One region of the Exiguobacterium sp. RM11 genome, then DNA from elsewhere that is predicted to be linked to it. Evidence: riboswitches for the same ligand, from Rfam matches in the RefSeq annotation. Region 1 holds a riboswitch; each other region holds the start of a gene.
What was found. Region 1 has a riboswitch for thiamine pyrophosphate ahead of thiW (energy coupling factor transporter S component ThiW). Riboswitches for the same ligand answer to the same signal wherever they lie in the genome.
Positions count from the first base shown of each region.

Region 2: another riboswitch for thiamine pyrophosphate. It lies ahead of AC5LIL_RS06945 (YkoF family thiamine/hydroxymethylpyrimidine-binding protein); the one in region 1 lies ahead of thiW (energy coupling factor transporter S component ThiW).
Region 3: another riboswitch for thiamine pyrophosphate. It lies ahead of thiT (energy-coupled thiamine transporter ThiT); the one in region 1 lies ahead of thiW (energy coupling factor transporter S component ThiW).

Region 1 is NZ_CM187558.1:169,243-177,314, reverse strand. Features, by position in the region: gene AC5LIL_RS01020 (tetratricopeptide repeat protein) at 1-904, opposite strand, end outside; gene AC5LIL_RS01015 (ribonuclease FAU-1 family protein) at 954-1,493, opposite strand; gene AC5LIL_RS01010 (DUF58 domain-containing protein) at 1,558-2,610, opposite strand; gene AC5LIL_RS01005 (AAA family ATPase) at 2,613-3,533, opposite strand; gene AC5LIL_RS01000 (hypothetical protein) at 3,628-4,320, shown strand; gene AC5LIL_RS00995 (hypothetical protein) at 4,394-5,140, shown strand; TPP riboswitch at 5,191-5,289, shown strand; gene thiW (energy coupling factor transporter S component ThiW) at 5,357-5,842, shown strand; gene AC5LIL_RS00985 (GNAT family N-acetyltransferase) at 5,871-6,347, opposite strand; gene AC5LIL_RS00980 (VOC family protein) at 6,466-6,888, shown strand; gene AC5LIL_RS00975 (VOC family protein) at 6,888-7,286, shown strand; gene AC5LIL_RS00970 (LTA synthase family protein) at 7,374-8,072, shown strand, end outside.
Region 2 is NZ_CM187558.1:1,323,241-1,331,312, reverse strand. Features, by position in the region: gene AC5LIL_RS06980 (alpha/beta hydrolase) at 1-119, shown strand, start outside; gene AC5LIL_RS06975 (CPBP family intramembrane glutamic endopeptidase) at 52-747, opposite strand; gene AC5LIL_RS06970 (lytic transglycosylase domain-containing protein) at 834-1,517, shown strand; gene AC5LIL_RS06965 (DUF1643 domain-containing protein) at 1,546-2,136, shown strand; gene AC5LIL_RS06960 (energy-coupling factor transporter transmembrane component T family protein) at 2,151-2,885, opposite strand; gene AC5LIL_RS06955 (ABC transporter ATP-binding protein) at 2,867-4,210, opposite strand; gene AC5LIL_RS06950 (ECF transporter S component) at 4,203-4,778, opposite strand; gene AC5LIL_RS06945 (YkoF family thiamine/hydroxymethylpyrimidine-binding protein) at 4,771-5,361, opposite strand; TPP riboswitch at 5,444-5,544, opposite strand; gene AC5LIL_RS06940 (GTP-binding protein) at 5,604-6,803, opposite strand; gene AC5LIL_RS06935 (hypothetical protein) at 6,916-7,182, opposite strand; gene AC5LIL_RS06930 (SMP-30/gluconolactonase/LRE family protein) at 7,195-8,072, opposite strand, start outside.
Region 3 is NZ_CM187558.1:1,714,702-1,722,773, forward strand. Features, by position in the region: gene sdaAA (L-serine ammonia-lyase, iron-sulfur-dependent, subunit alpha) at 1-457, opposite strand, end outside; gene sdaAB (L-serine ammonia-lyase, iron-sulfur-dependent subunit beta) at 470-1,132, opposite strand; gene AC5LIL_RS08980 (DAK2 domain-containing protein) at 1,196-2,875, opposite strand; gene AC5LIL_RS08985 (Asp23/Gls24 family envelope stress response protein) at 2,898-3,260, opposite strand; gene rpmB (50S ribosomal protein L28) at 3,513-3,701, shown strand; gene AC5LIL_RS08995 (thiamine diphosphokinase) at 3,759-4,346, opposite strand; gene thiT (energy-coupled thiamine transporter ThiT) at 4,343-4,918, opposite strand; TPP riboswitch at 4,992-5,092, opposite strand; gene rpe (ribulose-phosphate 3-epimerase) at 5,113-5,769, opposite strand; gene rsgA (ribosome small subunit-dependent GTPase A) at 5,773-6,660, opposite strand; gene pknB (Stk1 family PASTA domain-containing Ser/Thr kinase) at 6,703-8,072, opposite strand, start outside.

The sequences.
Region 1 (8,072 bases):
GACCAAGTGCCCGATACGTGCTACCGAGTCCGAGATACGATTCCGCCAACTCATCTCCGGTCAATCCGAGTCGAATGGCCCGCTCATAATGCGGTACCGCTTGACGTTCTTCACCGAGCGAGTCATAACACCACGCACAGTATGCATGAAGTCTCGGATTCTTCTCATCCTTCCGTAAGAGCGATAAGAACAGTTGCTTCGCCTGTTCGAGTTGTCCCTCTTCACGGAGGCGTACTGCTCGGTTAAACTCATTTTCTTCTGTCACGTCGGTCACCTCGTGTGCGAAATCTTGGTCTAACCATGATTGGAGCGCTTCATAATACTTGCCGATATGCACGCCATCAACGAGTGCGTGATGGGCTTGAACGGATAACGGCATCCTTAGACGCTCTCCTTGACGCTCAAACTTGCCCCAGGCGATGCGCGGGACGCTGTCATGTTGTTGCTGATGCGTCGGGTGCATGATGCTTGTGAACGTGACCCACGGCACACTCGTGATATACAGTAAGTCGTCGGGCTCGTCATCCCCAACCACGACTTCATCGGCAGCTCGCTCCATCCGCATCGTCACTTCTTGTAAGAACGTTGGTAAATCCTCATGGAACGTAGCCGCACAAAAGTTGAAGACATCCTCGTCTAACATGACGGTGAACGATGGGTGGACCACCTCATGTTCGACGACCGCTTCTCCACGGATCCGATAGCGCAATTCCGGAATCGTGTTCGCCGCTTTCACTGCACCGTATAAAAAGAGTTTGAAGAACGATTGATTGCTCGCTTTCGAATATGTATAGAGATTTGTCACATCCACGTTCGCCGTCACGTTAAAATGCGGCGCGTCAAACGATTTGAAAAACTCAAAATGCTTACGTCGTGCCCACATCTCGATTTCAATTTGTTTCATAAAAACTCCCCCTTCTACGCTCTTACTGTAGCAGAGAGAGTGAATCCACTCATAGCTTTTGTTTTAACTGTTCGTAATGTCCTTTTGCCAAATCAAAGTAGACAAAGTCTCCACGTTCGATTCGTTCGAGCGTCGCTTCAAACTCACGCCATCCCCGCTCGACTTGTTCAGGTGTCAATTCGCCACTCTCGGTCGCCGCTTCGAACTCATCCTCATCCTTTTTGACGATGTCCCCATTCGGAAACACAAGAATATCGAGCAATAAGTCGTCCATATACGGAATGCCATCCTCTTCGCCGATCCGGTCGACGAGGTCGATATACCACTGCACGATTTCACCTTCCGGATTGATCATCGCCGTCACACCGAATGGTTCATTGTCCGGGAAATATTGGAGCCAACTAAAACCGGCATCCGCCACAATAAATTCTTCCCCTCTGTGTTTTTTATATAGTGGCGCTCGAACCTCATCGATTTGGAATAAGGCAACCACCCCGGAAAACTGTTCCGTCTGAACGCGTTCTTGCGCATAACGGTTCTTTAAAATTCGCTCCCAGTCTCGTCGATTCGCATACTTCCGTTTTGCCATATGGATCTCTCCCTTTCGGTCATCTCTGTATGATACAGTTCGCCAGAAGAAGGAAAGTTCCTTGTTAGTCGTACAGGTTATGCTGATTGAACCAGACGAGATGGCTTTGCTTCAGCCGTTTCCGCTCGACCATGCGGACGAATGCGTCTGTCGAGATGAAGCGGTTCCCGGGATGGAGGTCGGCCAGCATCATGAGGATGAGGCGTGAACCTCGTTCTCCCTCTTGAAGAGAGATATGCTCCATCTTCCCTTCCCCGTTGAAGCGGTTGATGAACAGTTCGACTTTACACTCTTCTTTTAAGAGTCGGGTCGTCACATACGCGACTTGGCTGATAATCGACTCGAAGTCATGATGGAGCGTGTAGCCAGACGGACCACTCAAATCGACTGCGAACGTGAACGTATCGAGTGATGTCTTTTGAAAGACTTTCGACTGAACACGCCCGAGCTTCGCCGTGGCGACCCAGTCAATCTCCTTGACCGGTTCTCCTTCATAAGGCTTTGAACCTAGAATCTGTAATGGATTCCGTAGAGGCGATGCGGTCAAAGGACGGTCACCGAGTGCCAATCGTTTCGTGCCGACCGGAGGATGTAACGTGAGGGACGGCAGCACCGTCCACCGTTTCTCGATGGGACACTCAAGAAGATACGTCCCGAGATGAAGCGGGAGCGTCACAGCGAGTACACACTCTTCGATATAAGCCGGTCCCCGAAATTCGGCCTGGACACGAAGCACATGGCGGGCCTGATCCGTCCGTAACGTCATATCTAAACTATTTGGGGAGCGATCGTGGTCTGGAAAGCTAAGCGTTGTACTAGATTTCATGCGAACGCGAACGGGAAGCCCGAGTCGTTCGACGGTTTCACTTCCGTCTAGCATCACCTGCACTTCCGTCTCATCCCCAACAAAGAGAAGAGATTCGTGTGTATGTATATGAAGACGAAGGGCTCGCTCTAACTGTTTCCGCGTCCGTTCGAAGAACCAGACGATGCCCGCAAGTAAACAAAGCGCATACCCGACAATCTCCATGTACGGGACAAATACGAGAATCACTCCGGCGAATCCGTAGACCGGGATCCATTGTTTCTGTAGGGCGTTATGTGTCGAGAACGTCATCATCAACCCTCGACCGGAACAGAAACGGTGTCTAAGATGTAACGGATGATGTCCTGTTTCGTCGATTTGATGCCTCCTTCAAGCGTCAACGTCAGGCGATGTGCCAATACATAAGGTGCCACGGCTTTCACATCTTCCGGAATGACATACAATCGATCGTTCAGATAGGCATAACTTTGAGACGCTCGCATGAGCGCGATGGCTCCTCGTGGACTGACACCAACCTCGACAGATTGGTGTTCTCGTGTCGCATGGACGAGCCCGAGTAAATAATCGAGGACGTCATCTTGAATCGATACTTGCTTCACTTCTTCTTGTGCGCGGCGTAACTCGTCTAACGTCGCGACCGCCTCCACGATTTTCCGTGTTTGACGCATGACTTGTAAGAGGAGCTCCCGCTCTTCCGCGACATCAGGGTAACCGACCGGAATCGAAATGAGGAAGCGGTCGAGCTGTGCATCCGGTAACGAAAACGTCCCGGCCGATTCGATCGGGTTTTGCGTCGCAATGACGAAGAATGGTTTTGGCATCGGATACGTCTCTCCCCCGATGGAGACTTGCCGTTCTTCCATCGCCTCGAGCAAGGCGGACTGCGTTCGTGGAACCGCTCGGTTGATTTCATCGATCAAGACGATATTCGCAAAGATTGGTCCTTGTCGATGCTCGAACGTCTGGGTCTGCATGTTGAAATAATCTGCGCCAATCACGTCAGACGGTAACAAATCGGCCGTGAACTGAATCCGGGAAAACGCGCCGTCAAAGCTAGTTGCAATCGTCTTGGCCAGTAACGTTTTCCCCGTTCCTGGCACATCTTCTAACAAAATGTGTCCTTCCGCGAGTAACGCCGTACAACAGAGGCGTACGACATCCTCTTTTCCTAAATACACCTCGTTCAACTGTTTGATGACCTGCTCCATGCCCATATGACGACCTCCATTTTTTGTCTTACTCAAACTTTACCTTTTTATGGTAAGATAAACAACAAATAGTCTGAACATTCAAAAAGGAGGTATCCTCTTGCGCTGGACGAACAAGTTTCTTCTCCTGATTGCCACCACACTCCTTGGTACGTTCACGATGATAGTGGTTGCAACGAGTGTATTCGAGTGGCTCTATAATCCGGAAACGATCCCCGTCGAGGAAAATAACAGTCCTCCGACTGATCTCTTATCGGATGAAGATGATGGAATTTTAATTGGTGAATCCAAAGCAGATTACCCATTTAAATTGGACCCCCAAAAAGGAAAGCATAACTTTTTTGAGAGAATCACGGAATCTGGAGAATCTACACGACGAAATCTCGGGTTATTCGGCGCTTTGCTTGCGCTCGGTTGCCTGTCCTTTTATATCTATCGAAAACGGAAGCAACGTTTGGCGCGCGCACGAGATCATGCTGATTCAAACGCAGACCCGCTTGTCGAATCGCTACAACGCGAAAACGCTTCGTCCGTTTCGACGCTCACAGCGTTCACGAACGTCCCGATTCGTGATGCACTGATCACATTCAACCAATCTCTCGTACCAGCCAAGCGATTGCGTGCTCATGAGACACTGCAAGAGTGGTTCCAACGCATCGATTTACCGATGAACCCGTCCGTTTATCATGCGGTTCGCTACGGCACCTCATCAGGTGTGACGATTTCTGAAGAAGATACGCTTCACTTTAAGAGCATACTCGATCACTATACGACCCATCCTCACCCCGAGTGAGAATGTGCACAGGTTCTACTTTTCATTCATGAATGATAAAATGGTGGAAAATGTCAGTTAAGGGGATGAAATCATGAGACGATGGGTGATGTTCGGATTAGGTGCACTTTTACTGACGGGTTGTACGGATACAGATACGGTGGCAGACAATCCGATCCCAATCGAATCAACCGATGAACCCATCACCGAATGGACACGTGAAGACTTTAAAGACGTTTATGACCAATATGAACAAACACAACCACTCCTCGCTGCGCTCGAGCAACAAGGCATCAAACCGTTCCGCGAGACGTTTGAACGCGTCATCATTGCCGGAAACGGGCTTGAGCACACATATGCAGATATTTATCCGTTCAAACTCGATGATGGGACGTATGCCACGGTATTCGACAGTCAGGACGGAACGGTAATCAATGGATCTGAGTCGGTCGCCCCGCTGTTTTGGCAAGAGGAGTCTTTCCTTCAATACGTCGAAGAGATTGAAAACCGGAAATTCGGCACAAGTGCCCCACCTACCGATGTCGTCCTAACGCAGGATGAATTTCAATCCGTCTATGACGGCCATGCGTACACATCAGCCCTCCTCGTCGAACTCGATGAAGCGGGTATCGAACTGGCACGGGAACCAATCGACGATGTGATTATCGCTGGGAATGGCGTGACCGAAGTCACTGCCGACTTGTTCGTGTTCGATGTCGAAGGTGGATATGCCATCGTATACGATCAAGATGGAGAAATTTTAAAAGGTCCCGAATCCATCTCACCGCTCTTTTGGAACGAGAAGGACTATGAGGACCTGTTAGCCAAGTATGAAGGATAATTTCATGAACCCTCCCGATTTCAGATAGCTATGTTATACTCAAACCAATAAACGACCACTAGGGGAGCCCTCGGGCTGAGACGGCATTTGCCGGACCCTTTGAACCTGATCTGGCTCATACCAGCGTAGGGAAGTGGCTTGGGATACGTCTCTGTATGTCCACGCCATTTTTCCGTCTGGAAACGTGGCGTTTTTATTTTTGAAAGGAGACTATTCATGCGTATTCAACAACTCACTTGGATGGCGATGCTCGTTGCCATCGCCGTCGTCGGCTCGATGTTCATCTCGATTCCTACAGGTGTCGCCCGCGCTTATCCGATTCAACATATGGTGAACGTGATTGCCGCAGTTACCGTCGGCCCAATCGGAGCCGTCCTCGTCGCATTCGTGACCGGACTCATTCGCGTCATGACCGGCACAGGGTCACTTCTCGCGTTCCCCGGTGGCATGATTGGTGCACTTCTTGCTGGTATGTTCTTCGTTCGCACGAATCGCGTCTATGCTGCCGCTCTCGGAGAAATCATCGGAACCGGTGTCATCGCCTCGTTGATTGCCGTCCCGTATGCGAAACTGTTGATGGGTTCGACGTTCGGTGCCTTCTTCTTCGTTCCAGCGTTCCTTGCCTCTAGTTTGACAGGCGCGCTTCTCGGTTGGCTCGTCTTATCACGTGTCAAACAGTTGCGACCGAGCATACTCAAATAACGTATTTTGATTTAGGAATCCGACCGGCTCATGACGGTCGGGTTTTTGTGTGATAAACCCAGATTGCTTCGCCGTTCCATTCATCAATCAAACCGCTGTCGACAAAGCCGTTCTTCGCATAAAATCGTTTCGCAGCTTCATTCTCTTGATGGAGGCTCAGGATGATATCATCCACATCGTATTGTGTCTGGATAAATTCCACTGCCATGCGTAGACACTTCGTCCCAACACCTTTCCCCTGCTCATTGTGATCAATCATGAAGCGGTCGAGCCATACATAACGTTCTGTCTGATTTTCTGCTCCGACCATCATGAAGCCAACCGGTCGCTCACCGTCATAAAATGCATAGCTCTGCCAATTATATTTCGTATCCTCGACCATCTCTTGAAGCGACTCGGCATTCGTCTCGATGAATCGGGACTGTTTCTCGTCCACTGATAGAGTGATGATTGCCTCTCGATTGAATGCATCAATCGGCTGAATCGTGATTTCATTTCCTTTCATGCTTTCACCTCATTGATTTTCTCTTTCTTTCATACGCTTTCTCCCGTAAAAAGTTTCTTCCCCCGTATCTTCGAGATCATGCATTCGCTACACTAATAAGAGAAAAGGAGGTTATCACATGTTCCGAATCGGAAGTATCTTCATTCCCGTATCAGATGTAGAACAGTCCCTACACTGGTATACCACTTATTTTGATGCCAAAGAAATTGGTCGCTGGGAAGGAGGCATCGGTTTGTGTCTACCAGACGGTTCGACTCAACTCGGATTGATCCAAACCTCGTCACCGCAACCCGCAACGTTCAAAGATGCGTCAGGACAAGCCCATGTCTATTTCAACGTCATTTGTGAAGACATTCATTTCGCGTATCAATCGTTCGAACAAGCAGGGTTGATTGCGACACCGCTTCACGATTTCGGAGGCATGTCTTGCTTTGACGTAGTGGACCCGGATGGCCATACGATCAGTCTTATCTCGGAAGATGTGACTTCCCCGTTCCACCGCAATCGCGTGAACGACCTACAAACGAAAGGAAAGTCTTAATGAAACAAATTCACCATATCTGTATCCAAACCCCAGATTATGCCGCATCAAAGTCATTTTACGAAGCGCTCGGTTTTGAGCTCGTCCAAGAATCGCCAAACTTCCACACACGTGACTTCAATAGTTGGCTCAAACTCGGGGATTTTTATATCGAGCTCCAGACTGCTAAAACGGATGAAACGTTACAAGACTATTCGAAACATGCGGCCGGTCCCGTCCATTTCGCCCTCTATGTGGACGATCTCGAAGCGGAAGTCGCTCGACTCGAACAGCTCGGTGTCACGTTCTTGCCGAAGCACGGTGGCAACATCTACTTCGTCGTCGATGGACATTTAAGTAAACTAAAAGCACCGGAAGGAACCATCATTGAACTGCGTGATACGTTTCTGATTAACTGAGGCCCTGTGCCTCTTTTTTGTTGGACACATCTTCACGTTTCCCTCACTCGTCTCATCGGGAATGGGTATGAAAAGGATGTGTTGTTCATGATCAAATATCTCGATTATTGGAGCTACTTGTCACTCTCCCTGGCAAAGCTCTTCTTTTTTAGCTGGTTGACCGCGACGGCGTTCGACTTCTCGTTTTTCCTCATCAATTTGGCGACGATTCTGCTCCTGACGAGCTGGGCACTTGCCGTGTCTTACCCGATTCGCCGATGGATTTTATACGTTTCTCTGTTCCTGCATAGTACCCTACTCGTCTCGGACGTCTGGTACTATCGCTATTTTGAAGACTTATTATCTGTCGCCTTACTGTCTGATATCGGACAGATGGGAGATGTCGGGGGTGGCTTCTTGACGCTCATCCGCCCGATTGATGCGTTCTTCTTCATCGACCTCATTATTTACGGTTTAATTTTACGTTACATCAAACGGCATCCTGTCCGTGAAGCGAAGCGGAACGGAAGACGATTGGCGTTCGCCGGCTTCACCCTAGGATTTCTTCTCTTCACGATTCCGCTCACCCTCAGTTATCAGCGCGGGGAAAAATGGATCGCAGACGACCCAATCTCGAATATGCGTGAATATTATCATCTCGGTTTTTGGGGCTATCACGCGATGGATGTCGCCCGAGGCGTCGAACGTGCCATGGGATGGAACGAAGCCCTGACAGACGAGGAGCGTTCTCAAATCAAAGCACTCTCTTATCAGGAATTAAGTGCCCCGAGTCCGGATACGAACGTC
Region 2 (8,072 bases), 1.2 Mb from region 1:
CAGAACATACAGATTGTATGATCAAGGACGCCCCTGCATATGAAGACGCAGTCAATCGCTTTTTGCACCGACATGGATTGGTCCAGCAATCAAGTCAAGCAGTACATGCAAGACCATGACCGGCCATAAGACACCCATACCTAAATATAGTAGACCGAGACCGAAACCGACAATGCCCGTCGTCAAGATTCCTTTGACGCCTTGATAGGCATGCGCGATGCCAAAGAGTGCTCCACCAATAAGTGCAAGAGTGATGTTCGACCCATCGATATAGAGTGTGATCGTATAAAGTAGAACGCCTCTAAAGATGAACTCTTCGGTCACACCTGCTGTGACGGAGACGGCACTCCACTCCTGTTCCTCTTTCTTCGTTCTAGGCAGGAGAAGCTTTTCTAAATCAAGATCATAGTAAGGACGTAGGACACCTCGTAGTCGGGATGAGGTCTTGACTAACAAATAAAAAACGAGTGTCACTGTGACGAGAATACATGATAGGAAAAAGACTTGCCACGCCTGTTCGTTGCCTGGTTCTGGCGAAAATGTCAAACCTATTTCTGATGGCGGTACTTGAAATAAAAAAATGAGAGCTACAATCAACAAGGTCAGTCCCCATGCTGATTTAACGGTTTGGTCGTATACCCACGTCCGTCCTTTCGTCTCAGTCAATGGACGAATCAGTTTTGCGTTAAAGATTTGGACGACCAACATATACCCAATAATGGCTGTAAAAATCAATCGTTCGAGCATCCATATCCACTCCTGTCCTTCCTCTTAGCTATATGCTACACTATTCGGGTATTGTCTAAAAGCTAGGAGGCGGTATCTTGAAACGTATGATGCTGCGACTGACCGGTTTCATCATTGTACTCGTGCTTTTGCTCGGGGCAATTGGCTGGCTCGGTCAACATGATAAAGTAAACAATGGATTGTATCGAACCTATTATGGCGAGCACGGTGTACCGAACGCTAATCTCTCTGTGTATCAGGACGCCGCGGAGGCATATGACGTAGATTGGCGTCTGCTTGCTGCTGTACATCGCGTCGAGACGATCTTCTCACACAGTTCTTCGATGCGCTCCTCTGTTGGCGCAATCGGACCATTTCAATTTATGCCTCGCACTTGGCTAGGTTGGGAATATGATACGGATGATCAAAAAGGCGATGTTCCAGAAGACGAAGTCGATCTGACAGATCTGGCTTTAATCGATCAATACGGAGGTCTCGGGCGTGACGGAAATGGCGATGGCAAGGCAGACCCGCATAGTCTTGTTGATTCTGCCCATACGGCGGCGTATTATTTAAGTGAACACGGCGGGAAAAAGACGGATTCAGTCACATCGATACGGAACGCCATCTTCGAGTACAATCGAAGTGAGCAGTATGTCACTGATGTCATGACATACTATGAGAATTATGAATCAAGTGTGACGGTCATCCCGGATGAACGGGACACCTTCAGCCAACATGTCGCCTATTATACGATTCGATACGTCGAGTGGTTTAAGACACTCGGCTGATGCTTACATGAAAAAGTGAGGAATGGAAATGAATACGCATATAGAAGAAGTAACCATCCGCGTAAAATCGATTTTCAACGAAGACAAAACGAAACGTTATTTGCGAACGTATGAGTTTACGGATGTCGAGGATGGAGTGATTTGTGCCGTCATCATCTATTCACCGCGCATGAGCGATGCCTTTTTATCAGGTACGACAACGCAACGTGCTTATATGTTGATGCAAAATCATTTGTCGCAACCGATTCGGGAGATGCGTGTCATCAGTCTCGTGCCAACACTTGCCATCAATGATAATCTTCCCTATGTGGAATCACAGCTCGACGAGACGAATTATCACTATGTCGAAGAGACGTTACAAGAGGTGGAGGCGAGCGGCGGGATGATCATCGTCGGTTGGGGCTCGCCTGGTCGATTGATGCACCATGCGACATCCTATAAATCGCTCTTTGCCGATTACGAGTCGAATATGTACTGTATCGGTACGACCGCTAAAGGTGAACCGCAACAGATTCGTATGGCCAACGAGAACACGGTACTCGAGGCGTTCAACAATGAATCGGTAAAACCAAAGTTTCGGATTGTGAAGGAAACGAAGAAGGAAGATGACTCCATGTGAGTCATCTTCCTTTTTTATATGCCCGCCCAGATGGCGATTCCAAATAACGTGAGTAATACACCTGACCAAACAAAATCACTTGATTTGATCTCGATCTTGTCATAAATCGTTCGTTTTCCACTCGTGAACCCTCTCGCTTCCATCGAAAAGGCGATGCGTTCTGCCCGTCGGATCGAACCGGCAAGGAGTGGCAACAGTAATTTCGGAACATGCCGAAGGCGTTCCCATTTCGTGTTGAGCGAAATTCCTCGCAACTGATGTGCATAGTGGAGTTGCTGCAACTCACGCTGCAACAAAGGGATGAAGCGGAACCCGACAAGGGCACTATAGGCGATTGTTGGCGATAACTTCGCCTGTTGCATCAAACTCATAACGAATCGCTTTGAATCTGTTGTCATCATGAAAAGAAGGGATAGGACCGTGAACGCCAGGACGCGAAGACTAAGGGCAACGGCGACACGTCTCTCTTCGATTGTGATGTCCTGACCGAGTATGGTCATCCACGTCTCTCCCTCAAGATTTTTCCCAAACACGAGCGTCGTCCAAAACGTGCCGAGCGCCGTGATGAGAAATGGGATTAAGAACAGCCCCCATCTTTTCCACGATACGTCTGTCGCCACCAGCTGAATCAGTAGCGTACCGACAATGATGACAAGCGGGGTCCATGGGTTGTAAAACAGTACCAGACCGAACATGATGAGCGTCAATGTCACAAACTTAACCGTCGGATTCATGTCATGGAGTGACATCGTTCTCCCCTCCCTTGCAATCGATAATCAAGGAGCATCTCTGTGTTCTGCCATAGTTCATCCCCGAACGGTCCCGAAAGTTCCCCATCCTTCATCAAATAGAACGTATTGGCGATATTGGCGAACGATAGGTCATGGGTTACGAACAGGATGGTCTGCCCTTGTTCCGCATGCCGCTTCATCAGCGCCTCGAGTGCATGGAGTGACACTTCGTCCTGACCTGCAGTCGGTTCATCGAATGCAAGCAATTGCTTATTCGATAGCGACTGGATTCCAACTGCGAGCCTCCGTTTTTGGCCGTGACTAAGGGATAACGGATGGAGAGATCTCTGATTATGAAGCTCCATGTCAGTTAACACGGTCTCAATTGATGTTTCGTGACCAAACTGTAACTCACGCTCAACAGAGTTCATAAAAAATAGATGTTCTGGTGATTGTGGCACGAGTCCGACCCGATGATTGTGTTCTGTTAAGCTTCTTAAAAATGTCGACTTCCCGCTCCCATTCGGTCCGAGAATGGCAATCACTTCTCCAGCTTGGACATGGAGCATCGTCTCGTTGAGCTGAAACGAATCACGTCTGACCTCTTTAACCTTGTAGCGTTGAATAGCTGAGAGTGACGCGTTCGACTTCACGAATACAAAATCCTCGACCGGACGGAATAATTCATGCCTAACGATACACCCTCGCTCTAACTCAATATGCCAGTCAAAGTAATCTCCCCATAGATGAGGACGATGCTCGACGACAATGACATTCAGATCTTTCATTTTGTCGAGCCATTTTACAAATTCTTGCGCGGTCACTGGGTCTAGATGCGTCAACGGTTCATCGAGCAGTAGCCATTTCGGTCTTCCGACTAGAGCGCACGCAACAGCAATCCGCTGTTTCTGTCCGCCTGACAACGAATCAATTTTGCGGTTTCGATAATCACTCAACTGTAACGATTCGAGGATTTCTGTCACGCGTTGTTCGATGTCTGAGACAGGTGTCGACAAGTTCTCAAGTGTGAAAATCAGTTCTTCTTCCACCCGCTCCATGACAAATTGCGTATCCGGGTCTTGAAACACCGTTGCGACCTGCTGATTGATCTCGCCAGGTGCATAGTCGTCGTATGATCGTCCAAGTAGTTTGAGTCTACCATCAAGGATTCCGTCACAATTCTCCGGATAGAGACGGTTGAAGAGCGCGAGAAGCGTCGATTTCCCGCTTCCGCTCGCCCCACTAAGAATCGTACGACCTTGACGGATTGAAACGGTCACGTCTTCAAGAATCGCCTCAGAACTCTCTGGGAATCGAAAATGAAGTGACTCTGTCTCAACCATGGACGTTCCCACTTCGTGAAATCGCATAACCGCGAAGTGATCCTGTCTTCAGCAATAGGTCACTGAGCAACTTCCCACCGATTCCAGCGATGACCATCCCACTGACGGCTCTCAGCCCGAACATCGTCGCCACATAGCCTGGCTCTAACATCGCGAACCCACTCATGAAATATGTATAGACGAAACTCGTGACAGCCGACCCAAATCCGGCAAGCATGAGTACCCATAGCTCATAACGTCTATAGCCCGTCATCGCAAAGACGGCTTCTGCCCCTAAACCTTGAACGATGCCGACCAAGATGATGCGTGGCCCAATGGCATTTCCAATCAACATCTCAATCGTTGCGGCCATCACTTCTGAGATGAATGCCGCCCCCGGTTTACGAATGATGTATGCGGAGATAATCGATACGATAAACCAGATGCCAAAGATCCACTCGTAGGCGATGGGACCGATCAACCCTGCCCACAAGTTACCGATATGAACGAACAATAAATAGACAACCGCGAAGACAACAGATAGTACGGAGACAAGGACGACTTCTTTCAATTTCCACGATTTAAGCATGTCGCCCTCCATGTGACGGACTATTTACGCTGAACGTCACCGTCATGACAACGTGTCGGTTCTTTTCGCGCGTCCGCTTAAAGGCCGCCTCGTAGTATGAGAACACGTCATCTAAGTTCCCATGGATGCCTGATGCATAATGCATCGACTCGTTATAGACACCAGCCTGTTTTGCTTGTTCGATTTCCTCATAGATAAGCTCCATGTAATCGTCAGCACCCATCGGATAGAGTGCGAACTGCGATGACACATACTGGTCTCTTGATGCACCGTTTAATGGTTCGCTCGGAGCCTTGAGTACCTCATCTCCCGCCGAATCCCCTGGACAACCGACAGAGAACGTTCCGCTCATTGAGACATGCTTCCCTTCTTCCGAAGCAAGACTCAAGACCATTCGAGCGACGTCAAACACATGCTCGACTTGTCCACGGATGACCGTCGACACGTCATCCGTATGTCTCCACACACCTGACAGATCCGTTCGTTTTAGTGCACCTTTGATTGTCCCGACAAAATCGTCTGTCATCGGGCTTAGTGTGAATCGAAACCCGACAATCGGACTCGTACCACATGATTCATTCATTTTATTTCCCCCTCTAAATGTGTTTGCATAAAAAAAGCCGCATTCATGAGAATGCAGCAACAAAATCTATACAAACTTGCATAGAGAAAGTGCCGCACTTCCTCACGCCAGTATTATCTGGATCGAGTTATAAGGGATCGGAGCCGTGCTCTCATCTCAGCCGAAGCACCCCTAGTGCAGTCATTAATATGCGGTTACTTATGCAGTCACAGTATAGCGATGTTTCGAAGCTTTGTAAACGGTCAATCTGAATATGTGACGTATTGACCCGTACCAGGGAGCGGGTCATGGAGCGTATCCCACGATGTTTCCATCTCCTCATCCGTCAACAAGCATGCGTCAAGTGAACGCTCGACAGTCTCCCGGTCCATTCGTTGACCGATGAGGACCAATTCGTTCTGTCTGTCTCCGTACGGCTCGATGTAGTCTTCGCGCAGTTCAGGTTCTGTTGCAAACATAGCCTCTCGTTCACTCTCCGGAAGTGTCGCTAGCCAACGACCCGCATGTTCGAGCGTTGATGCATACCCAGCCTGTGAAAACAGACAAGCGAGGTCGTTTCGTGTCGCAATCCATAAGAAACCTTTGGCACGAACGATTTCTTCAGGGTAATGTTCCATCCAATTCATCAAACGCTCAGGATGGAACGGTCGACGCCGACGGTAAACGAACGAACTGATGCCATACTCTTCCGTTTCCGGCGTATGTTCTTCCGACTCGAGTTCTTGAATCCAACCTGCGGCGCGCATCGCTTGGTCAAAATCGAACAACCGGACGTCTAGCAGGTCGTCTAACGCCACATTCGAGTAGGTCGACGTCAACAACTTAGCACTCGGATTGAGCGTTTTCAGTAAACCCTTCATTTCCTGCAGTTCTTCTTCAGATACCCTGTCCGCCTTGTTCAACACGATGATGTCCGCAAACTCGACTTGGTCGACGAGAAGGTCGACGACTTCATGTACGTCACCTGGATCGACGGCTTGTTGGCGTTCCATAAGCGATTCACCGGAATTGAAATCTTTGAAGAAGCGGTACGCATCAACGACGGTGACCATCGCATCAATATAGACACGGCTCGTCAAATCGATTCCGAGCGCGTCGTCAGCATACGTGAACGTCTGTGCAACGGGAATCGGTTCAGAGATACCAGAAGACTCGATGATGATGCCATCGAGGTCGCGATCTTTCGTTAAATCATAGACAGCTGTCAACAAATCTTCGCGAAGCGTGCAACAGATACATCCGTTCGAAAGTTCGACTAATTTTTCATCGGTCCGGGAGAATCCTCCCTGCTCGATCAACTTCTCATCGATATTCAGTTCACTCATATCATTCACGATGACCGCATATTTCTTGTGATCCCGGTTATGTAAGATGTGGTTAAGCAGCGTCGTCTTGCCGCTACCAAGATACCCCGAGAGTACCGTAATTGGAATTCGTTTCATGATATACCCCCCTATTTAAATCGTAATGATTACTTTTTATATAATGGAATGGGAACATCTTTTTGTCAACAAAAAAACACGTCCAACGACGTGTTTTTGAATATGTGGGTATTTATTCCTCAAGTGCCCTTCTTTCGGCTTCCGAGCGCGGATAAGCGTTCGCCTGCCATTCAGCCCGATAAATCGAGTCGAGTTGAGTCAATCCGACTTCATCCTCGTCTTTGTCTGAATCGACGCTCGGCACCTCATCCCACTTCGGGTCGAGGTACGAATGGTCTTCTTCACGTGCTCGGTTTTCTTGGATCTTTTGAATCCCCATCTTAACTGCTGCTGCAACTGCCAACCCAATACCTGCTCGAACCAACAGTCGTTTCACCATCGTGCTTCCTCCTCAGCGACCGAAACGATACAATGGCATTCCTTTCACTTCTGTGTCGATAATAAATACCGATCCCGCATCCGGATATTCGGCAAGCGCTTCTTCATCCATTCCTTCACGAGCCGTCGTGATGGCTAATCGATTCAGCCCATCCCCGATAAAGGCGCATGAAGTGACATTCGGTGCAGGAACATGCACTTCCAATAGTTTTTCACCTGTTGACGGGTCCCAACGTGACACTCGTCCACCAGCAAAATGTGCAATCCATAGACAGCCTTCAGAATCGGACGTCATCCCGTCAGGAAAACCTTCTTCCTCGGAAAAATCAACGACGACCTCTCCGTTCGAGAGCGTTCCTGACTTCAAATCAAAATCATATTTCCGAATTTTTTCAGTCGGTGTATCGATATGATAAAATACGGAATGGTCAGGCGACCATGTCAACCCGTTCGAAAGTGTCAATTCGACCAAGAGTGTTGTCGTCGTTCCATCTCGATCGACTCGATACAATGTCGCTTCGTTTTCTTCATCCTCAAGATGGAGCGTACCTGCAAAAATGCGACCATATGGATCGGCTTTCCCGTCGTTGAAACGTAATCGACCATCCGGGTCATCCAACTCGACAATCTTATTTAGATCTCGATTAATTTCATCCCATTCATAGATTCCATCCTTCAATCCAAGGACGACACCGTCCGTCACTTTTGGTATGACAAAACCGACCTGTTTTCCGACCTCGAATGAAGAAATCTCGTCTTCTCGCTCGTCATACCACCATAATGTATGACCTTCGATATCTACCCAATAAAAACGCTTTAACTCAGCATCCCAACAAGGACCTTCACCAAGCGTATTTCGTACCCGAATCCACAGCGACGCATCTACTCTCT
Region 3 (8,072 bases), 1.3 Mb from region 1:
CCACGAAACCGAAAGCACCTGACGTGAACAAGTAACGAATCATCGCATCGCGGTCCATCTCGAGACGGTCTTTCACAGCGAATAACGTTCCAGGTACGACGCCTGCACTCCCCGCAGTCGGTGTCGCACAAATCCGTCCCATCGCCGCATTTACTTCGTTCGTCCCGATGGCTTTTGACACGGCATCTAAAATGAGGTCTCCAGCCAGTGATTTACCTGATCGGATATACTCTTGCATGAGTACGGCATCGTTCCCCGTCAATCCTGTCACCGATGTGACACCTTGAAGGGCGCGTTCAACCGCTTCTTCCATGACCTCGAGGTTACGGTCCATCATCCCGACGATGTCCTCCCGGCTCGAGCGTCTGACGTGCATCTCTTGTTCGATCATGACTTCAGAAATCGGGATGCCTCGTTCTGTGGCAATCGTCACTAACTCTTCTACTGATTTAAACATCTCACATTCTCCTTATTCCCCAAAAATAGCTATCCGTTCGATTTGCGGTAACCGTTCCAGTTCTGCGATCACTTCAGCAGGAATCGTTTCATCAATCTCAATCGCCATCAAAGCTTGCATTCCTTTTTCGTGGCGACTCACTTCCATATGCCCGATGTTTAATTGATGGTTTGCCAAGACGCCGGTCACTGCAGCGATGGCGCCGAATCGGTCATGATGCAAGACGACGAGTGCAGGTCCCCCACCTGTCAATTTCAACGGGAACCCATTCAGTTCCGTGATCTCAATCGTTCCCCCACCGATTGAAATCCCGACGATTTCAAATGTCCCGAACTCATCTTCGAGCAAGACACGCGCTGTATTCGGATGATCCGTCAACAAGTCGCTCGTCTCAAAGATGACCTCGATTCCTTTTTCGCGGGCGATGTCTAACGCCTGTGGAATCCGCAAGTCAAACGTATCAAATCCCATGATTCCACCGACGATCGCGACATCCGTACCGTGACCCCGATACGTGTCCGCAAATGACCCATAAAATGTGATGTGCGCGGTGCGGGGCGTTCGCCCGAATAATTTCCCTGCCATCAGCCCGATGCGTGCGGCACCGGCCGTATGCGAACTCGACGGCCCGACCATGACAGGGCCAATAATGTCAAACACACTACGATATTTCACTTCATTTTCCCCCTTTCAAAAATCCCTACCTTCATTATACAGAAGGTAGGGACTTGAAACAGCTTATTCCACACTAAAAATATAAGAGTAAAGCGGTTGTTTGCCGTCGTGTACTTCAATCTCAATCTCATCATTTACAGTTTCGATATATGACGTCAACGCTTCCACGTCTGATTCAGATGAGCCTTCACCTGTTAAGATCGTGATGATTTCATCATCTGCTTCGACGAGTGCATCGACCAACTTTTTAGCCGCTTCGAGGCTTGACGTCGATGAAGAAACAATTTTCTTCTCTGCGATTGCCATATGCTCGTCTTTCTTGATTTCCACGCCATCGATGCTCGTATCACGAACAGCGTAAGTGACTTGACCAGACTTCACAGTCGCGGCAGCCGCTTTCATCGCTTGTTCGTTCATCTCGACATCCGCCTCTGGGTTGAAGGCGATTGCCGCCGCAAGACCTTGTGGGACCGTCTTCGTCGGGATGACAGAGACGCCGCATGGTGCGACAGACGCCGCTTGCTCAGCAGCCATGATGATGTTTGAGTTGTTCGGGAAGATAAAGACATGTTCCGCATGTGCAGATTCAATCGCCTTGACGATATCTTCTGTCGATGGGTTCATCGTCTGACCGCCTTCGATAACATGTGCCGCCCCAAGCGAACGGAACAATTCACTGACACCTTCACCCATTGCCACCGTTACGATCGCAAATGGTGCTTTTGGCTTCTCGGCCTGTTGAACACCGTGCTGATTTGCGCCGTGTTCTTCTTCAAGGATTGTCGAGTGTTGTTGACGCATGTTCTCGATTTTGACTGCAACGAGTTCACCGAAACGCTGACCTTTCGTGATGACCTCACCTGGAGTCTCGACGTGAACGTGAACTTTTAAGAGTTCTTCGTCCGCGACGACAAGGAGAGAATCCCCTAGTTCTGACAATTCGTTACGGAATGCGTCTTCATTGAACGGCGCATTCTTTAACTTATCGTCTTGGAAACGAACCATGATCTCCGTGCAGTAGCCGAATTCGATGTCTTCTGTTGACATGAACCCTTGTGCTGCATGGGCATGATGTTCTGCCTCAATCAACGCATCCATGACAGGTGCATGTGGTTTCTCGAGTTCTTTTCCTTCAAGGCTTGCAAGGAATCCTTCGTAGATGACGAGAAGACCTTGACCACCTGAGTCGACGACGCCGACTTCTTTTAATACCGGCAACAAGTCCGGTGTACGGTCTAACGATGCTTTCGCTTCTACGATGACACGTTTCATAAATTCAGTGAAATCACTTGTCGACTCTGACGCAAGAAGCGCTTCGTCGGCCGCTTCACGAGCAACCGTCAAAATCGTTCCTTCAACCGGTTTCATAACCGCCTTGTATGCCGTGTCGACACCGCGCTTGAGCGCCTCTGCAAAATCAACAGTTGTCAGTTCCGCTTTGCCTTCAACCGCTTTACCGAATCCACGGAACAACTGACTTAAAATAACGCCTGAGTTTCCACGTGCTCCCATAAGTAGTCCACGAGCAAACTTCGATGACACCTCTGCGATATCTGATGAGTTCATCGCTGCTACTTCTTTCGCACCCGACGTCATCGTCAAGTTCATGTTCGTTCCCGTATCTCCGTCTGGAACCGGGAAGACGTTAAGCGAATCCACATAATCTGCGTTTTGGCTCAAGTTGGCCGCTCCGTTCGCGATCATGTTTGAGAGCGCCAATCCATCTAAACGTTTTAAACCCACACCAAATCCTCCTCCGTTTTCGTCAGTCATTCGTCAGACGAACGCCTTGAACGAATATATTTACCGACGAAACGTTTAATCCTAAAGTTTCTCCGAGCGTATACTTCACTCGGCTCTGCACGTTGTATGCAACTTCAGATACTTTCGTTCCGTAGCTTACAATGATGTGCATGTCGATATGTACGTCTTCATCTTCTTGACGTACGACGACACCACGCGCGTAATTTTCACGTTTTAATAATTCAGCAATGCCGTCTTTCAGTTGTGCTTGTGAAGCCATGCCGACCACACCGAAGCATTCCATCGCCGCACCACCTGCGAGTGTCGCGATGACGTCACTTGTGATGTCAATATTGCCATATGTTGTCTTCATTTCAATTGCCATATGGAGTAGCCTCCTTTATTCGGAATGATTCCTAATGTACATTCTACAATAAGTACCTAGTTATTAAAAGAACCTGCTCCAGAAACTCGGTCAATTAACGCGATAACCTCATTCATTATTCAAATCCTTGAGAGTAATGTCAAGTTTTTTTCTTGTCATGGTACGATTTTCTAGTTGCATCGGGAAAAAAGCCGTGCTAATATAAACGAGTGTCTATTAGGACGAACCCACATAAAAAAGGAGGGGAAACGCATGGCACGTAAATGCTACGTAACAGGTAAATCACCTAAATCAGGTAACAACCGTTCGCACGCACTCAACAAGACAAAACGTACTTGGGGTGTAAACGTACAAAAAGTTCGTATTCTCGTTGACGGTAAACCGAAACGCGTTTGGGTTTCAGCTCGCGCACTTAAATCAGGTCTCGTTGAACGCGTATAATACTTATACACGAACGAATAAATCCCAGCGGCATTCGCCGATGGGATTTTTTTTTGCTTATTTTTTGATGATCATGACAAGAACCATTCCGTGATGGACCGTCAATCGGGCAGACGCTTCGGTCCATTCATTCGAAATCGTCAACGCCTCCCCACTCTTGACCTCATGATGGTCGAGTGGATATTTGACACCTTCAATCGAGATCGTGGCCGTCTTCCAAGGCATGAAGGAAAGATAGTGCCCGTCTCGCTTCATAATGACCTCGCTACCTGTTCTCACGAGATAAACCGTTTGACCTTCTCCGTGAAGAACCATCTCCGGATACGTTTCAAGTAAGCCGACGTTCGCAAACGTCATATCGATGCGTCCGCCTAAGCCACCATATACATCCATCCGTGTCGCCCCGCGTTCTCTCGCGAACGCTAGTGCAATCTCTAAGTCCGTCACGTCTTTCTCCGAAGGATAGCGTAGCGCCTCCTCAGGCGGTAGTCCTTTAAACGAATCAAAGTCCCCGACCACGACGTCTGGCATGATCTCTTCATCTAATAATCTTTGATATCCACCATCGACACCGATGACAAAATCGGCATCACGCGGTAAGTCCGGAATGGGTTCCGGACTAGCCGCGACTATCAAAATATTCATTGACGGAGATCCCGTGTCGCCACACGCGTGAAACGTGGTGCTGTCGTGAAGAGGAGCACTAACACGATGGCTGAGATGACAAAGGATGGTGCCATATACGTAGCATTGTAGCCGAGTGAATAGGCGACGACCGGACCTTCTGCATATTCAGCAAAGAAGACAATTCCCGAGATGACGTGCGCCGCGTATCGTAACATCGAACCAAGGAGCGCCCCGAGTACTAAATATGTGGCAAGCGTCTTCGTCGCCCCGTTGCTCGCAGCTTGCTTCACACGCCCCGCGAACACTCCGGCCATTCCGACGAGACCATAAGCGACCGTATAGTCGAGCAGGAATTGTACAGGCGTGAAAATATAGGCACCGAACAAGAGTTGAAGTGTCCCGACGAGGGCACCTGTTGCGAGACCACCTTTTAATCCGTGGCGGAATGCCATCACAAAGATCGGGAGCATCGCTAAACTGATGGATCCCCCTTGTGGCAAACGGTATGGAATGAGCAAATCAAAAATGAGCCCGAGCGCTGCAAACAATGAAATTTCAATGAGCGCTTGTAATTTGAAACGTGATTTCATCTTTCTTCCTCCTTTATTTGGTTGAACGACAAAAAGCAGCATGACGTAAACGCCATGCTGCTTGGATTCGCAACGTGCATTTTCGCCACATCCCTACGTCCGTGTGAACGGAACAGGTTCAAAGGGTTAGCGTATGCCTCTCAGCCACATGATGTGACACCCCTTGCGACTCTATCTTGTTGTTCTATCGTCGATTATACACGAGATGCGCCACGAATGCTATCGATGGCTGCTTTATAATCTGGTTGATTATAGATGGCTGATCCCGCAACAAGGACATCAGCCCCTGCGTCGATGCAATATTTTGCCGTTTCCGCGTTGACACCACCATCGATTTCAATCTCAAAATCAAGCTGACGGTCTTGGCGGAGATGACTGAGTGCTGAAATTTTCGGTACGACCGATTCGATGAAGGCTTGTCCCCCGAACCCTGGGTTGACGGTCATGAGCAATACCATGTCGACGTCCGCAAGCACGTGTTCAATCGTCGAGAGCGGTGTATGCGGGTTCAAGACGACTCCGCATTTTGCGCCAGCCGCTTTGATTTGTTGCAAGACGCGATGCAAATGGTTCGTCGCTTCCACGTGAACGGTCACGATGTCCGCTCCCGCTTTCACGAAGTCTTCGACATAGCGTTCCGGTTGGTCAATCATCAAATGCACATCGAGGACCATGTCTGATTTTTTACGCAAGCTTGCGAGGACCGGCAGACCAATCGAGATGTTCGGCACGAACTGTCCGTCCATGACGTCAAAATGGATATAGTCCGCTCCCGCTTCTTGGACAGCTTTCACTTCCGCCTCCAAATTGGCAAAGTCGGCCGCTAAAATAGATGGTGCAATTTTAATCATCTGTCAATACCTCCGTTTTCGATCGTTTAACTCTTCCATAAAGGTAACATAATTCTCGTATCGTGTTGAAGCGATTTCACCATTTTCAACGGCTTGTTTGATGGCACATCCCGGTTCATTCAGATGAGCACATCCACGGAACTTACAATCGTCATGGCGTTCCACGAAATCAGGGAAGCACCATCTGAGTTCATCTGCCTCAAGTTCTTGCGGAAACTCCAAGCTTGAAAATCCAGGTGTGTCGGCAACAAGACCATCCGCTAATTGAATCAACGTCACGTGACGCGTCGTATGCTTTCCACGACCGAGTGATTTAGAGATTTCCCCTGTCGCCAACTCGAGCTCTGGCGCGACGGCGTTAAGTAACGAACTTTTCCCGACACCGGTCTGACCGGCGAAGACGCTCGTCTTCCCTTTGAAGAGACCGCGCACTTCATCCACTCCGTGCGCTTGCTCCGTCGATGTCTCAATCACGTCATACCCGATGGCGCGATAACGTGCAATCGCTTCTTGTATCGGCTCGACTTCATGTTCATCGAGCAAGTCCATCTTCGTCAAGACGATGATTGGATGAATTTGCTTTGACTCGATGAGGACGAGGAAACGGTCGAGTAAATGATATGAAAACGCCGGTTCTTTTACTGAAAAGAGGAGGAACGCCTGATCGATATTGGCAATCGGCGGGCGAACGAGGTGGTTTTGACGCTCTTCCACCTCTAAAATATAGCCGGTCCCATCTTCTTGATCTTGAATCACCACATCATCGCCGACGACCGGTGAGATGTTGCGTTTTCGAAAGTTTCCTCTGGCCCGACAACGAATCTCTTGATTCGTCTCGGTCATCACATCGTAAAACCCGCCTTGAAGGCGAATGATTGTTCCTTTCATTATGACTACCTCCTTTAAAAAAGAGGTGACGACACCGTCACCTCTTTATTGTGCCTCTTCAGCTTGTGCATATGTGACTGAATCTGTTCGGACAATCTCACCATCGACTTCAATCGTCGCCGTCCCGACTTCGTCAGGGGCAATGACGAGCGTATACGAATACGTTGTCGTCTCTGTGATTTGATCACGAAGCACCTCAATCTCACCGCGTGCGTCAACCGTACGAATCACGACTTCGACCGTCTTCGGTTTCTTGTCTTTGTCCGGTTGCTCGACTTCCACGGTCACTTCACGTTCAATTGAAATATCAGTCGGTTCAACGCCTTCCGATACGATGACCGTGAGCTCCGTTCCCGGGTCGACTGCTGTCCCGGCTGTCGGAAGTTGACGGATGATTTGACCTTTTGGAACACTTGTCGAAAATTCATCCCGCTTCACGATTTTCAATTTGTTCTGTTCAGCATAAATGGATGCTTCGTCGAACGTATATCCAGCAAGGTTCGATAGTTCCACTTTGTTGCTTCCTGTCGAAACGACGAGTGTGACCGTCACCTCTGAAGGAACGACCTCTTCACCTGGGTCGACCGATTGCGAAATCACGTCTCCACTATTCACCGTTTCGGAAGCTTCTGTTGTGATTTCAAGGTCGCTGAATGCCAAGTCTTTCAACATACGTTCGGCAGCAGTTTGCGAGAGACCTTCTACGTTCGGCATTTCGACCGTCTCTTTTCCGGCCGATACGACAATCGTCACGGTCGTTCCGCGTTTTGGCTTACGTCCTTCTTGCGGGTTTTGCGAAATGACCTCACCCTCCGCAATATCATCGCTCGCCCGTTCTGTCACTTCGACGACAAACCCGGAAGCTTCAAGCTCTGTCGTCGCATCCCCGATACTCATACCGACGACATCCGGCACGACGGAACGCGACATCTCATCGGCAACCACGTAAGCGGCAATGCTTCCACCAATCAATAGAACGATGAGTAAGATCCAAATCCACCATTTTCGTTTCTTCTTTTTCACAGGCACCTCTTCCGGTTCCTGTTCTTTTGGTGGCGTGACCGGTGGTGGTGTCACGGGCACATCTTGTTTTTCTTCCGGCACGACCGGTGCCATTACGAGCGTCTGGTCGAACTCGTCTTGATTTGCCGAGAGTCGTCTCGGTTCATTGGCACGTTCACGGCTCAACGCGGTCATGCAATCTTTTTTAAAGGCTGCGACCGATGCATGTCGGGCACCCGGTGATTTTGATAAGGCTTGCATGACACAGTTCTCAAGCGCTTGTGGGATATTCGGATTTAAGTCCATCGGTCGAATCGGGTCATCTTGCAAATGTTGAAGGGCGACCGCGACCGGCGTCTCGCCGATGAACGGTACACGACCCGTCAACAATTCATAAAGAACCGCACCGAGCG